2 regions of the Streptomyces sp. SudanB52_2052 genome follow, and region 2 is predicted to be linked to the other one. Evidence: riboswitches for the same ligand, from Rfam matches in the RefSeq annotation. Region 2 holds a riboswitch; the other holds the start of a gene.
The links. A riboswitch is a leader RNA that binds a small molecule or an ion and turns the genes downstream of it on or off. The one in region 2 is predicted to bind glycine.

Region 1 (6,696 bases), 4.9 Mb from region 2:
GTCACGGGGCTCACGGGGTCGGTGGGGCTCGCCGCCTCCAAGATGCTCGCGAAGATCGCCTCGGAGCAGGCCAAGCCCGACGGACTGGTGGTCATCGAGCCGGGGACCGAGCGGGCGATGCTCGAACCGATGTCGGTGCGGACCCTGCCGGGTGTCGGACCGGCCACGGGTGACCATCTGCGGCGGGCCGGGATCACGACGGTCGGGGAGATCGTCGAGGCGGGCGAGGACGAGCTGGTGCGGCTGCTGGGGAAAGCGCACGGGCACGGGCTCTACACGATGGCGCTGGCGCGGGACGACCGGCCCGTGGTGGCGGAGCGCGAGGCGAAGTCGGTGTCGGTCGAGGACACCTACGACGTGGACATCCACGACCGGGTGCGGGTCGGGCTGGAGGTGCAGCGGCTCGCCGACCGGTGCGTGCGGCGGCTGCGCGGGGCGGGGATGTCGGGGCGGACCATCGTGCTGAAGGTGCGGCGGTACGACTTCTCGACGCTCACCCGTTCCGAGACGCTGCGCGGGCCGACGGACGATCCCGCGGTGATCCGGGAGGCGGCGGCCCGGCTGCTGGACTCGGTCGACACGACGGGCGGGGTGCGGTTGCTCGGGGTCGGGGTCAGCGGGCTCGCCGACTACACGCAGGAAGACCTCTTCGCGCAGGCGGCGGGGGAGCGGGCCGTCGCAGAGGGGCCGGTCGAGGAACACGCCGCGGCGCCGGCCGAGGAACAGCCGGCCCTCGCCGATCGGCGGTGGCCCGCCGGGCACGACGTGCGGCACGCCGAGTTCGGGCACGGGTGGGTGCAGGGCAGCGGTCTGGGGCGGGTGACCGTACGGTTCGAGACGCCCGGCTCGGAGCCCGGGCGGGTGCGGACCTTCCGGGTGGACGACCCCGATCTGGAGCCGGCGGATCCGTTGCCGCTGGTGTTACGAAGACCCGAGGGGGGCGGTGGCGTCGATTCCGCTTCCCCGGTCGGGTCGGCCTCGGGGGATGCGCAGTCCGTGGCGTCGTCGGAGTAGGGCGTCGTCGGAGCAGAGGGCCGTGCGGGGGTCGGGGCGGGGATCGGCGAGACCTGTTGCCGGACGGCAGGGGAGGGCGAGCGGGCCGGTCGGGGGTCGGCCGGGTGGGGCAGGGCTTCAGGGGGTCGGCTCGTCCGTGCCCGCCAGTTTGCCGAAGCCGCGGTCCTGGAGCGGGGGAGGAGCGGCGATGTCGAGACCGTAGTGGTGGTAGAGCTGGAGTTCCTGCTCCGGGGAGAGGTGGCGGCCGACGCCGAAGTCGGGGGCGTCCTTGATCAGGGCGCGGTCGAAGGGGACGTGGAGGGCGCCGTCGATCAGTTCGCTGGGCTCCAGGGGGACGAACGCGTCCCTGCTGAACAGGCCCGTCCGTATGGCCGCCCACTCGGGCTCACCGGTGGCGTCGTCGAGGTAGACCTCGTCGATCGTGCCGATCCTGGTTCCGTTGCGGTCGAATGCCTTGCGGCCGATCAGGTTGCGCGGATCGATATCGGTACGCACGGGCCCTCCACAGGGTCGCAACTCATCCGTAATCACTACAAAACGGCACAATCGAAGAGGCGGCCACTCGAAGGTACGTGCGTTGACCTCGCTGGTACGCTGGCATCGGCTGTTGACCCCGTGCGGGAGAGTCCTCCGGACACCACCGGAGGCGCCGAAGGAGCAAATCCTCCCCGGAATCTCTCAGGCCCACGTACCGCACGGACGAGGTCACTCTGGAAAGCAGAGCGGGTGTCGACGGCTTCCGCTCTCACCGACGGTGAAAGCCGGAGGCCTTCGGGCGATCCGGTGAAGCTCTCAGGTTGAGATGACAGAGGGGGAGGCCGTCCGGGTACCCGCGCCGTGGTGCCCCTCGAAGGTCGTGTGACCAGGAGGCCTCCGCAAATGACCGCCCACCGCATTCCGCTCTCCGAGCTCGAAGAGGCAGTCCCCTTCGAGCAGCGCCACATCGGCCCCGACCACGAGGCCTGCGCCAAGATGCTCGCGCAGGTCGGCTACGGCTCGCTGGACGAGCTGACGGCCGCCGCCGTCCCGGCCGTGATCAAGAGCACCGAGGCCCTCGATCTGCCCAGCGCGCGCAGTGAGGCCGAGGTGATCGCCGAGCTGCGGTCCCTCGCCGACCGCAACCAGGTCCTCGGATCCATGATCGGCCTCGGGTACTACGGCACGTTCACCCCGCCGGTCGTCCTGCGCAACGTCATGGAGAACCCGGCCTGGTACACGGCCTACACGCCGTACCAGCCGGAGATCTCGCAGGGGCGGCTCGAGGCTCTGCTCAACTTCCAGACCATGGTCGCCGACCTGACCGGACTGCCGACCTCCGGCGCCTCCCTGCTGGACGAGGGCACCGCGGCCGCCGAGGCCATGGCGCTGTCGCGGCGTATGGGCAAGAACAAGAAGGGCCTGTTCCTGGTCGACGCGGACGCGCTGCCGCAGACCATCGCCGTGATCCAGACCCGGGCCGAGCCGACCGGCGTCGAGGTCGTCGTCGCCGATCTCAGCGAGGGCATCCCGGCCGAGGTCGCCGAGCGCGAGATCAACGGTGTCCTGATCCAGTACCCGGGCGCCTCCGGTGCCGTACGGGACATCAAGCCGGTCATCGACCAGGCGCACGAGCTCGGGGCGCTCGTCACCGTCGCCGCCGATCTGCTCGCGCTGACGCTGCTGAAGTCGCCCGGTGAGCTGGGCGCGGACATCGCGGTCGGCACGACCCAGCGCTTCGGCGTGCCGATGGGCTTCGGCGGACCGCACGCCGGCTACATGGCCGTCCAGGAGAAGATGGCGCGCAGCCTGCCCGGGCGGCTCGTCGGCGTGTCCGTGGACGCCGACGGCAACAAGGCCTACCGGCTGGCGCTGCAGACCCGTGAGCAGCACATCCGCCGCGAGAAGGCGACCAGCAACATCTGCACGGCGCAGGTGCTGCTCGCCGTGATGGCCGGCATGTACGCCGTCTACCACGGGCCGGAGGGTCTGAAGGGCATCGCGCGGCGCACCCACCGGTACGCCACGGTCCTCGCCGCCGGGCTCGCGAACGGTGGCGTGGAGGTCGTGCACGGCTCCTACTTCGACACCCTGACCGTGCGCGTCGCGGGCCGTGCCGCCGAGGTCGTGGCCGCGGCGCGCGACAACGGGGTCAACCTGCGTCTCGTCGACGCCGACCACGTCTCGATCGCCTGCGACGAGACCACCACGCGGGCCCAGCTGCGAGCCGTGTGGGCCGCCTTCGGGGTCGAGGGGGTCATCGAGGCGCTGGACGCCGCCGCGGAGGACGGGCTTCCGGCCGGCCTGCTGCGCACCGACGACTACCTCACGCACCCCGTCTTCCACCAGCACCGCTCCGAGACGGCGATGCTGCGCTACCTGCGCCGGCTGGCCGACCGGGACTACGCGCTCGACCGCGGCATGATCCCGCTGGGCTCCTGCACCATGAAGCTCAACGCGACCACCGAGATGGAGCCGGTCACCTGGCCCGAGTTCGGGCAGCTGCACCCCTTCGCGCCCGCCGAGCAGGCCGCGGGCTACCTCACGCTCATCCACGAGCTGGAGGACCGGCTCGCCGAGGTCACCGGCTACGACAAGGTGTCCCTCCAGCCGAACGCCGGGTCGCAGGGCGAACTGGCCGGACTGCTCGCCGTGCGCGGCTACCACCGGGCCAACGGCGACGCGCAGCGCACCGTGTGCCTGATCCCGTCGTCAGCCCACGGCACCAACGCCGCGAGCGCGGTGATGGCGGGCATGAAGGTCGTCGTCGTGAAGACCGCCGAGGACGGCGAGATCGACGTCGAGGACCTGCGCGCGAAGATCGAGCAGCACCGCGACGAGCTGGCGGTGCTGATGATCACCTACCCCTCCACGCACGGCGTGTTCGAGGAGCACGTCTCCGAGATCTGCGCGCAGGTGCACGAGGCGGGCGGCCAGGTCTACGTCGACGGAGCCAACCTCAACGCCCTCGTGGGGCTCGCCAAGCCCGGGCACTTCGGCGGGGACGTCTCGCACCTGAACCTGCACAAGACCTTCTGCATCCCGCACGGCGGCGGAGGTCCCGGCGTCGGTCCGGTCGCGGTGCGCGAGCACCTCGCGCCCTACCTGCCGAACCACCCGCTGCAGCCCGAGGCCGGACCGGAGACGGGCATCGGGCCCATCTCCGCGGCGCCCTGGGGCTCGGCCGGGATCCTGCCGATCTCCTGGGCCTACGTCCGGCTCATGGGCGGCGAGGGGCTGAAGCGGGCCACGCAGGTGGCGGTGCTCAGCGCCAACTACATCGCCAAGCGCCTGGAGCCGCACTACCCCGTGCTGTACACCGGCCCGGGCGGGCTCGTCGCGCACGAGTGCATCATCGACCTGCGGCCGCTGACCAAGGCGACCGGCGTGAGCGTCGACGACGTGGCGAAGCGGCTGATCGACTACGGCTTCCACGCGCCGACGATGTCGTTCCCGGTGGCCGGGACGCTGATGATCGAGCCGACCGAGTCGGAGGACCTGACCGAGCTGGACCGGTTCTGCGAGGCGATGATCGCCATCCGCGCCGAGATCGAGAAGGTCGGCTCGGGCGAGTGGCCCGCGGACGACAACCCGCTGCGGGGCGCCCCGCACACCGCCGGCGCGCTCGCCGGGGAGTGGGAGCACGCCTACAGCCGTGAGGAGGCCGTCTTCCCGGCCGGGGTCGCGGCGGCCGACAAGTACTGGCCGCCCGTGCGCCGCATCGACCAGGCCTTCGGCGACCGGAACCTGGTCTGCTCCTGCCCGCCGCTGGACGCGTACGAGGACTGATCCGGCGCACGCCGGTCCGTGGGAGGGCTCTGCCGTGCGGGGCCCCTCCCGTCATGTCGCGGCGAGTGCCACCTCGGTCGACTTGATCAGGGCGACGACTGGGGTTCCGGGCGACAGGGTGAGGTCGTCCGCGGCGTCCTTGGTGATCGCGGCGGTCAGCGCGCCGTCCTCGACGGTGACGCGGACGGAGGTCATCGCGTCGCCGCTCGTGACGTCCTGGACCGTGCCCGGGAGCCGGTTGCGGATGGACAGGCCCTCGACGGGGGCGGTGGCCAGCGAGATCTCCGTCGACTTCACCAGGGCCCGCACGGCGGTGCCCGGAGCGAGGCGGAGATCCTCGGCGGCCTCGCGGGTGATCGCCGCGGTGAGGTCCTGGCCGCCGGTGAGGCGGACCCTGACCGTCGCCATGACCTCGCCGGGTGTGACGGCGGTGACGACGCCGGGGAGCTGGTTGCGGATGCTCAGGCTCATGGGGGAACGGTAGCCCGGCACATCCCTCATGCCGGGTATGCGTGGGTCTGCGTCGCCTTGACCGCCGCCCACACCGGTGCCCCGGGGTGGAGATCGAGTTCGGCCGCGGCGACCGTGGTGAGGTCGGCGGCCAGGGGCAGCTCACCGGTGAGGTCCGCGCGGATCTGGTCGCCGTGCGTCTCCAGCCCGGCGACCTCGCAGTGCCACAGGTTGCGGGCGCTGGAGCCGGTCGGGCGGTCCCGGTACAGCGTCACCGCGCCCGGCGGGAACGCCACGAAGACCGGGCCGGACAGCTCCTCCGTGGTCGTGATGCCCGGGCCGGTGTCCAGACGGACCGTGTGGCCCTCGGCCCGCCCCTTGTAGAGGTTGAGGCCGACGAGCCGGGCGATGTAGTCCGTGCGGGGGTGGCGGGCGATGTCGGAGGGCGTGCCCTCCTGGACGACCCGGCCGTCCTCGACGACGACCAGGCGGTCGGCCAGCACCATGGCGTCCAGCGGGTCGTGCGTGACGAGGACGGCCACGGCCTCGAACTCGGCGAGGTGGCGCCGGAGCTGGGCGCGCACCTCCAGGCGGGTCCGGGCGTCGAGCGCGGCGAGCGGCTCGTCCAGGAGCAGCAGCCGGGGCCGGGTGGCCAGGGCACGGGCCAGGGCCACGCGCTGGGCCTGGCCGCCGGAGAGGCGGCGGGGCTTGGCCCCGGCGTGGTCGGCGAGGCCCATGCGGTCGAGCCACTCGGTGGCCTGGGCGCGGGCCTCGGCCTTTCCGGCGCCCCGGCAGCGCGGCCCGAAGGCGACGTTGTCCAGGGCGGTCAGGTGCGGGAAGAGCAGATAGTCCTGGAAGACCACGCCGACCGGGCGGGACTCGGGTGCCGTGCCGTCCAGCCGGGTGCCGTCCAGCAGCAGATGGCCGGACGTGAGCGGGATCAGGCCCGAGAGTGCGCGCAGGGCCGTGGTCTTGCCGGCGCCGTTGGGGCCGAGCAGGGCGACGACGTCGCCGGGCGCCGCGGCGAGCGTGACGTCGAGGCGGAACGCGCCGCGGTCGACGACGAGACGGGCGTCGAGGCCTTCGGAGAGGTGACCGGGGGGCGGTGTGCCGAGGTCGGTCGTCTCGGTCATGAGGATCACGTCCAGGGGGTCAGGGGACGGGCCACGGCATCACGACGCCGTCATCCAGCGGTCCCGCAGGGCCGCCAGCACGGCGATGGACACGGCCAGCAGCACCAGGCTGAGGGCGATCGCCGCCGCCGGGTCGTTCTGGAGGGCGAGGTAGACCGCGAGGGGCATGGTCTGCGTCCGGCCCGGGAAGTTGCCCGCGAAGGTGATCGTCGCGCCGAACTCCCCCAGCGCCCGGGCCCAGGCCAGCACCGCACCGGCCGCGACGCCCGGCGCGATCAGCGGCAGGGTGACCCGGCGGAAGGCGGTGAAGCGGGAGGCGCCCAGGGTGGTGGCG
Region 2 (6,696 bases):
GCAGGGAGCGGACGGCCGGGGTGCGGTGGGCGTTCTGCGCGAGCAGGGCGTAGAACTGCGGGACCTCGATGGCGGGTTCGGACAGCCGCAGCGGTCCCGCGGGCTGGCGGTCCAGGCCCGTGGCGATCCGGCGCAGGTCGAGCCAGGGGATGCCGACGCCGCCGCCGGGGGCGTGCGGGTTGAGCCAGAGGCCGTAGTGGTCGGGGTAGAGGGCACGGGCGACGTCGACGCCGTCGACCACCTCGTACGAGCGGTTCCAGCCGCTGGCCGACAGCTCCTGTGCGGAGGTGACACAGGGGGCGTAGCCGTAGCCGTCGACCTCCATGTTCCCGTACTGGGCGTCCGGGGAGCCGGCCTGGCCGTGCCACAGGAGCATCCAGATCTGGCCGGTGTGCGGGGTGGCGAGCGCGCGCAGGAGAGCCTCGTAGGCGTCGTAGCGCCCGGGCGTGACCTGGCGCAGCATGTGCTCGACCTGTCCGGCCGCGGCCGTGCCGCTCGCGCTCACCTTTACCGCCCCTTCGTACAACGCCTCGACCGTGACCTAGCTTAAGCCCGCGCGCCGACTCGGGACTTGTCCTCGCCCGGCGCGTGCGGCTCCGTCTGCTGCCGGTCGCGCTCACGCGGCTGAGCCGCATGATGTTACAGTCCCGCGCCCCTGGGCCGGCTGATCTACCGCTGGTAGAAGGGCCGGACCCTGTCCTTCATCCACTCGCCCACCGGGTCCTCCGCCACGTCCAGGAGGACGAGGTTGACGGGCCAGGGGGCCGGGGACGTGGTGACGGCGCGGGTGAGCGCCTCCAGGGGGAGAGCGCGGAGGTCGCCTTCCCACTGGGAGAGTTCGACGCCGACGAACATCACGGGGTCGGCGGTCTCGATGGCGGCGAGGCAGCGGCGGGCGGTGAGGACGACGCCGGTCGCCTCGAACTCGGCGGAGGCGGCGGCGAGGAAGTCCACCGGGTCGTCCTGCCAGTCGGGCTCGAAGAGACGGACCCGGCCGCCGCTCGCGGGGCCGTCCAGAGGGGTCCGGCCGGCCCGGCACAGCTCGGCCACGGCGGGCGGCGGGAGCGGGATGCCGACGACACCGCCCGGGTTGACGGCTATCCCCGCGTGCGGGGGCAGGCCGCGGGCGAACTCCACGGCGGGGGCGATGGTGTACGGCATGTGGGAGCCGGCGACCTGGCGGAACTGCTCCTCGGAGCTGAACACCGGGACGTACGCCTGGCCGTCGATCTCGATGCCGGGCAGGTCGAGGGGGCCGCTGTGCGGGCCGCCGCCGTTGGGCAGCGGGACCCACACGAAGCTCCGGCCGAGCACCTCGACGATCCGCCCACCGGCGGACGGCCCCGCGCCGAGGGAGGCGGAGAGCACCTCCTCCAGCTCGTTGCCGGGCCATCCGCCGTGCGGGTGGGTCTGCGTCTGCGCCGGGAAGTCCGCGGAGAAGTCCGCCGGGAAGTCCATCTGCCTACCGCCTGCCTGGAACCACTGCTGTGGCCCAAAGGCTAGCGGCTCCCGCCCGGGCGACGGCCGGCCCGGGGTCCACGGCTCCGGGAGTGGGGGTGGCGGGCCGCTGGGCAGGGGTGAGCGACTGGACGGGTGGCTGCGCGGATGGGCGGGTGGCTGAGCCGTCGGCGGCCGGATGCGACATCCGGTGCGGATCCCGGGCTATCGGGTCGGCCGGCGCGGTTGCGGACGCCGAGGCCAGGGCTGGGGCCGGGAGGCCGGGGGCCGGCCGGTGGAACACGCAGCACCACCACGCGCGGCCGTCCGCGCCGACCGGTGAACGGGCCATGGGCGATCGACCCGGGCGGTGCAGTGCGGCCGACGGGCGCGGATGACCGGTCCGGGAACCACCATGCTCGGACACCGAGGGCGCTTCCGTGAACCGTGCTGCGCGGCCTGCCGGACGGTCGCCCCAGGGCTCTGGGCCCGGCATGCCCAGCAGTGGGCCCGCGCCCCCGCGCCCGGCACACAGCAGTGGCCCCACGTCCCCAGGCCCGGCACGCCCAGCGGTCGGCCCGCGCCCCACACCCGGCACACCCAACAGCCAGCCCGCGCCCCACACCCAGCACACCCAGCAGACGGCCCGCGCCCCCGCGCCCGGCATGCCCAGCAGACGGCCCGCGCCCGGCATGCCCGGCGGTCGGCCCGCGCCCCCGGCCCGGCACACCCAACAGCCAGCCCGCGCCCCACACCCAGCACACCCAGCAGACGGCCCGCGCCCCCGCGCCCGGCATGCCCAGCAGACGGCCCGCGCCCGGCATGCCCGGCGGTCGGCCCGCGCCCCCGGCCCGGCACACCCAACAGCCAGCCCACGCCCCACACCCAGCACGCCCAACAGACGGCCCGCGCCCCCACACCCGGCACGCCCGGCGGTCGGCCCTGGGATCCTTGTGCGTGGCCGGTTCGGGGATCAGCCCGTGAAGGCGATGCGGTGCAAGGTGTTCGCCGCGTCGCGGTCGGCGAGGATCGCTGAGCCGCAGCCCGCGGGCAGTTCGCCCTGTTCCACGGCGCGCAGCAGGCGGGTGGTCGCCGCGCGGTGGCGCAGGAACGCGTAGCGCGAGACGCCGCGGCCGCGGTCGCGCTGACCGGCCAGGGCTTGTTCGGGCGTGACGTCGAGGACGAGCAGGTGCAGGGTGCCGCCCCGGCGGCGGGCCTCGCGGGCGAGCCAGCGGCGGACCCAGGCCTGCGTGCCGCAGTCGTGCACCACGACCCCCTCGCCGCTGCGCAGGGCGCGGCGCAGCCCGGCGTAGTGGGCGAGGCGGACGAGCGGGCGGTAGACCGCGTAGGGGAGGAAGCGCGGCATGCGGCGGTCCCAGCGGTCGCGGGTGTCCTGGGAGTCGACGCGCAGGCCGGGCACGGTGCGCCGCATCAGCGTGGACTTGCCGCTGCCGGGCAGGCCCGTGACCACGACGAGGTCACGGGGGCCGAACAGCAGTGCGCGCGGGCTGCGGCCGGCGCGCTCGCGCAGATCGCGGACGACCGGCGCCGGCACCGGGCCGCAGGCCGCCCGGGCCGGTGCGGCGGCCGGCTGCTCGGGCGGCGCGATGCCCGTGGTCGTGGCGTACGCCGTGGTCCTGTTCACCGTGATCGTCCTCCCCTGGGGCCAGGTACGGAGTCCCATCCCCGCCGAGTGTAAAGAGAAGGTAATGCCGCAGGCCTCTCAATTCCGTACTCTTCCTGCAACAGGGCTGCTACAGGTCTCCGTGTCCGGCGCGCGGGACTCGTGCACTCCCTGGGAAAGGTCCCCCTGCCGCGCCGGAAGGATGCGTGCAATGATGTGCGCGCCAACTGCATACCGGCCGTTTGAATCCGCGCGGGAGAGTTCCCAGCACCGCTGACGCTGGGGCGCCGAAGGAGCAAGTCCCTCCCTTGAATCTCTCAGGCCCCGTTACCGCGCGGGCGAGGCACATCTGAAAAGCGGGTCGCCCACCACCGGCGGCTCCACCCAAGGTGCAAGCCGTGTCCCGTGTGGTCATGGCGAACCTCTCAGGTTCCGATGACAGATGGGGAGGAACGACCTCGCCGTCATGCCTGGGAGAAGCGACCGATGAGCAGTACAGGAGAACTCCGTCACACCGCGCTCGATGCCCTGCATCGTTCGCTCGGTGCGACGATGACCGACTTCGCCGGCTGGGACATGCCCCTGCGCTACGGCTCCGAGCGCGACGAGCACACCGCCGTGCGCACGAAGGCCGGGCTCTTCGACCTCTCCCACATGGGTGAGATCACCGTCACCGGGCCGCAGGCCGCCGCCCTGCTCGACTACGCGCTGGTCGGCAACATCGGCGGCGTGAAGCCGGGCCGGGCCCGCTACACCATGATCTGCCGGGCCGACGGCGGCATCCTCGACGACCTGATCGTCTACCGGCTGGGCGAGACGGAGTACATGGTCGTCGCCAACGCCTCCAACGCCCAGGTCGTCCTGGACGCCCTGACCGAGCGCGCCGCCGGTTTCGACGCCGAGGTGCGCGACGACCGGGACGCCTACGCGCTGATCGCCGTCCAGGGCCCGGAGTCCCCCGGGATCCTGGCGTCCCTCACGGACGCCGACCTCGACGGGCTGAAGTACTACGCCGGTCTGCCCGGCACGGTCGCCGGGGTCCCGGCCCTGATCGCCCGCACCGGCTACACCGGCGAGGACGGCTTCGAGCTGTTCGTGAAGCCGGAGCACGCCGTCGAGCTGTGGCAGGCCCTGACCAAGGCGGGCGAGGGCGCCGGACTGGTCCCGTGCGGGCTGTCCTGCCGCGACACGCTGCGACTGGAGGCCGGCATGCCGCTGTACGGGCACGAGCTGACCACCTCCCTGACGCCCTTCGACGCCGGTCTCGGCCGGGTGGTGAAGTTCGAGAAGGAGGGCGACTTCGTGGGCCGCGCGGCCCTGCGTGAGGCCGCGGAGAACGCGAACCACGAGCCGCCGCGCGTCCTGGTCGGCCTGATCGCCGAAGGCCGCCGGGTCCCCCGCGCCGGGTACGCCGTCGTCGCCGAGGGCAAGGTGATCGGCGAGGTCACCTCCGGGGCCCCCTCCCCCACGCTGGGCAAGCCCATCGCGATGGCCTACGTCGACGCCATGTACTCCGCGCCGGGCACGGCCGGTGTCGGTGTGGACATCCGGGGCAGTCACGAGCCGTACGAGGTCGTGGCGCTGCCGTTCTACAAGCGGCAGAAGTAGACACTGGCCCCGGGGGCCGGCAGCGGCTCCCGCGACCGTCGTCCCAGCTCACCAGCAGTCCCCCTTTTCACAGCACTCCCGCGCGTACAGGAGAATCCAGGCCATGAGCAACCCCCAGCAGCTGCGCTACAGCAAGGAGCACGAGTGGCTGTCGGCCGCCGAGGACGGCGTGTCGACGGTCGGCATCACGGAGCACGCGGCCAACGCGCTCGGCGATGTCGTGTTCGTCCAGCTTCCCGAGGTCGGTGACTCCGTGTCCGCCGGCGAGACCTGCGGCGAGCTGGAGTCGACCAAGTCGGTGTCCGACCTGTACTCGCCGGTCTCCGGTGAGGTCACCGAGGTCAACGAGGACGTCGTGAACGACCCGTCGCTGGTGAACTCGGCCCCCTTCGAGGGCGGCTGGCTGTTCAAGGTGCGGGTCACGGACGAGCCGGGCGACCTGCTCTCCGCCGACGAGTACACCGCGTTCTCCGCCGGCTGAGGAGTCGTAGCCGTATGTCCGTCCTGAACACCCCCCTGCACGAGCTCGACCCGGCCGTGGCCGCCGCGGTCGACGCCGAGCTGCACCGCCAGCAGTCCACGCTGGAGATGATCGCCTCGGAGAACTTCGCCCCGGTGGCGGTCATGGAGGCGCAGGGCTCGGTCCTCACCAACAAGTACGCCGAGGGCTACCCGGGCCGCCGCTACTACGGCGGCTGCGAGCACGTGGACGTGGTCGAGCAGATCGCGATCGACCGCGTCAAGGAGCTGTTCGGCGCCGAGCACGCCAACGTGCAGCCGCACTCCGGCGCCCAGGCCAACGCGGCCGCGATGTTCGCGCTGCTCAAGCCGGGCGACACCATCATGGGTCTGAACCTCGCCCACGGCGGGCACCTGACCCACGGCATGAAGATCAACTTCTCCGGCAAGCTCTACGACGTCGTCGCCTACCACGTGGGCGAGGACGGCCGGGTCGACATGGCCGAGGTCGAGCGGCTCGCCAAGGAGTCCAAGCCGAAGCTGATCGTCGCCGGCTGGTCGGCGTACCCGCGGCAGCTGGACTTCGCGGAGTTCCGCCGGATCGCGGACGAGGTCGGCGCGTACCTGATGGTCGACATGGCGCACTTCGCCGGGCTCGTCGCGGCGGGGCTGCACCCGAACCCGGTGCCGCACGCGCACGTGGTCACCACCACGACCCACAAGACGCTCGGTGGCCCGCGCGGCGGTGTGATCCTCTCCACGGCCGAACTGGCCAAGAAGATCAACTCCGCCGTCTTCCCCGGTCAGCAGGGCGGCCCGCTGGAGCACGTGATCGCCGCCAAGGCGGTCGCCTTCAAGGTCGCCGCCTCGGAGGACTTCAAGGAGCGCCAGCGCCGTACGCTGGAGGGTGCCCGCATCCTGGCCGAGCGTCTGGTGAAGGACGACGTCCGGGCCGTGGGCGTGGACGTCCTGTCCGGCGGCACGGACGTGCACCTGGTCCTGGTGGACCTGCGCGACTCCGAACTGGACGGTCAGCAGGCCGAGGACCGGCTCCACCAGATCGGCATCACCGTCAACCGCAACGCGATCCCGAACGACCCGCGTCCGCCGATGGTGACGTCCGGTCTGCGGATCGGCACCCCGGCCCTGGCCACGCGCGGGTTCCGGGCGGAGGACTTCGCGGAGGTCGCGGACGTCATCGCCGAGGCGCTGAAGCCGTCGTACGACGCGGAGGCCCTCAAGGCCCGGGTGAAGGCCCTGGCCGACAGGCACCCGCTGTACCCGGGCCTGAACAAGTAGCGAAGAAACCTTTCGGGTGCCGTGCCGGCCACAAGCGGGCGCGGCACCCACCCCCTCTGCACCACCCCGTAGTCAGGAGTTCCCCCGTGGCCATCTCGGTCTTCGACCTGTTCTCGATCGGCATCGGCCCGTCCAGCTCCCACACGGTCGGCCCCATGCGTGCGGCCGGCCTGTTCGTCCGGCGGCTGCGCAACGAGGAGCTCCTGGGATCCGTCGCCTCGGTCCGCGCGGAGCTGTACGGCTCCCTCGGCGCCACCGGCCACGGCCAC

Region 1: another riboswitch for glycine. It lies ahead of gcvP (aminomethyl-transferring glycine dehydrogenase); the one in region 2 lies ahead of gcvT (glycine cleavage system aminomethyltransferase GcvT).

What each region holds. Positions count from the first base shown of each region.
Region 1 is NZ_OZ186796.1:7,646,170-7,652,865, forward strand. It holds gene ACSUPV_RS34325 (DNA polymerase IV) at 1-1,014, shown strand, start outside; gene ACSUPV_RS34330 (PRC-barrel domain-containing protein) at 1,132-1,509, opposite strand; glycine riboswitch at 1,623-1,718, shown strand; gene gcvP (aminomethyl-transferring glycine dehydrogenase) at 1,894-4,779, shown strand; gene ACSUPV_RS34340 (TOBE domain-containing protein) at 4,831-5,250, opposite strand; gene ACSUPV_RS34345 (ABC transporter ATP-binding protein) at 5,277-6,362, opposite strand; gene ACSUPV_RS34350 (ABC transporter permease) at 6,402-6,696, opposite strand, start outside.
Region 2 is NZ_OZ186796.1:2,780,403-2,787,098, forward strand. It holds gene ACSUPV_RS12030 (enhanced serine sensitivity protein SseB C-terminal domain-containing protein) at 1-505, opposite strand, end outside; gene ACSUPV_RS12035 (enhanced serine sensitivity protein SseB) at 670-1,458, opposite strand; gene ACSUPV_RS12040 (AAA family ATPase) at 2,411-3,082, opposite strand; glycine riboswitch at 3,305-3,404, shown strand; glycine riboswitch at 3,405-3,513, shown strand; gene gcvT (glycine cleavage system aminomethyltransferase GcvT) at 3,548-4,669, shown strand; gene gcvH (glycine cleavage system protein GcvH) at 4,773-5,150, shown strand; gene glyA (serine hydroxymethyltransferase) at 5,165-6,427, shown strand; gene ACSUPV_RS12060 (L-serine ammonia-lyase) at 6,514-6,696, shown strand, end outside.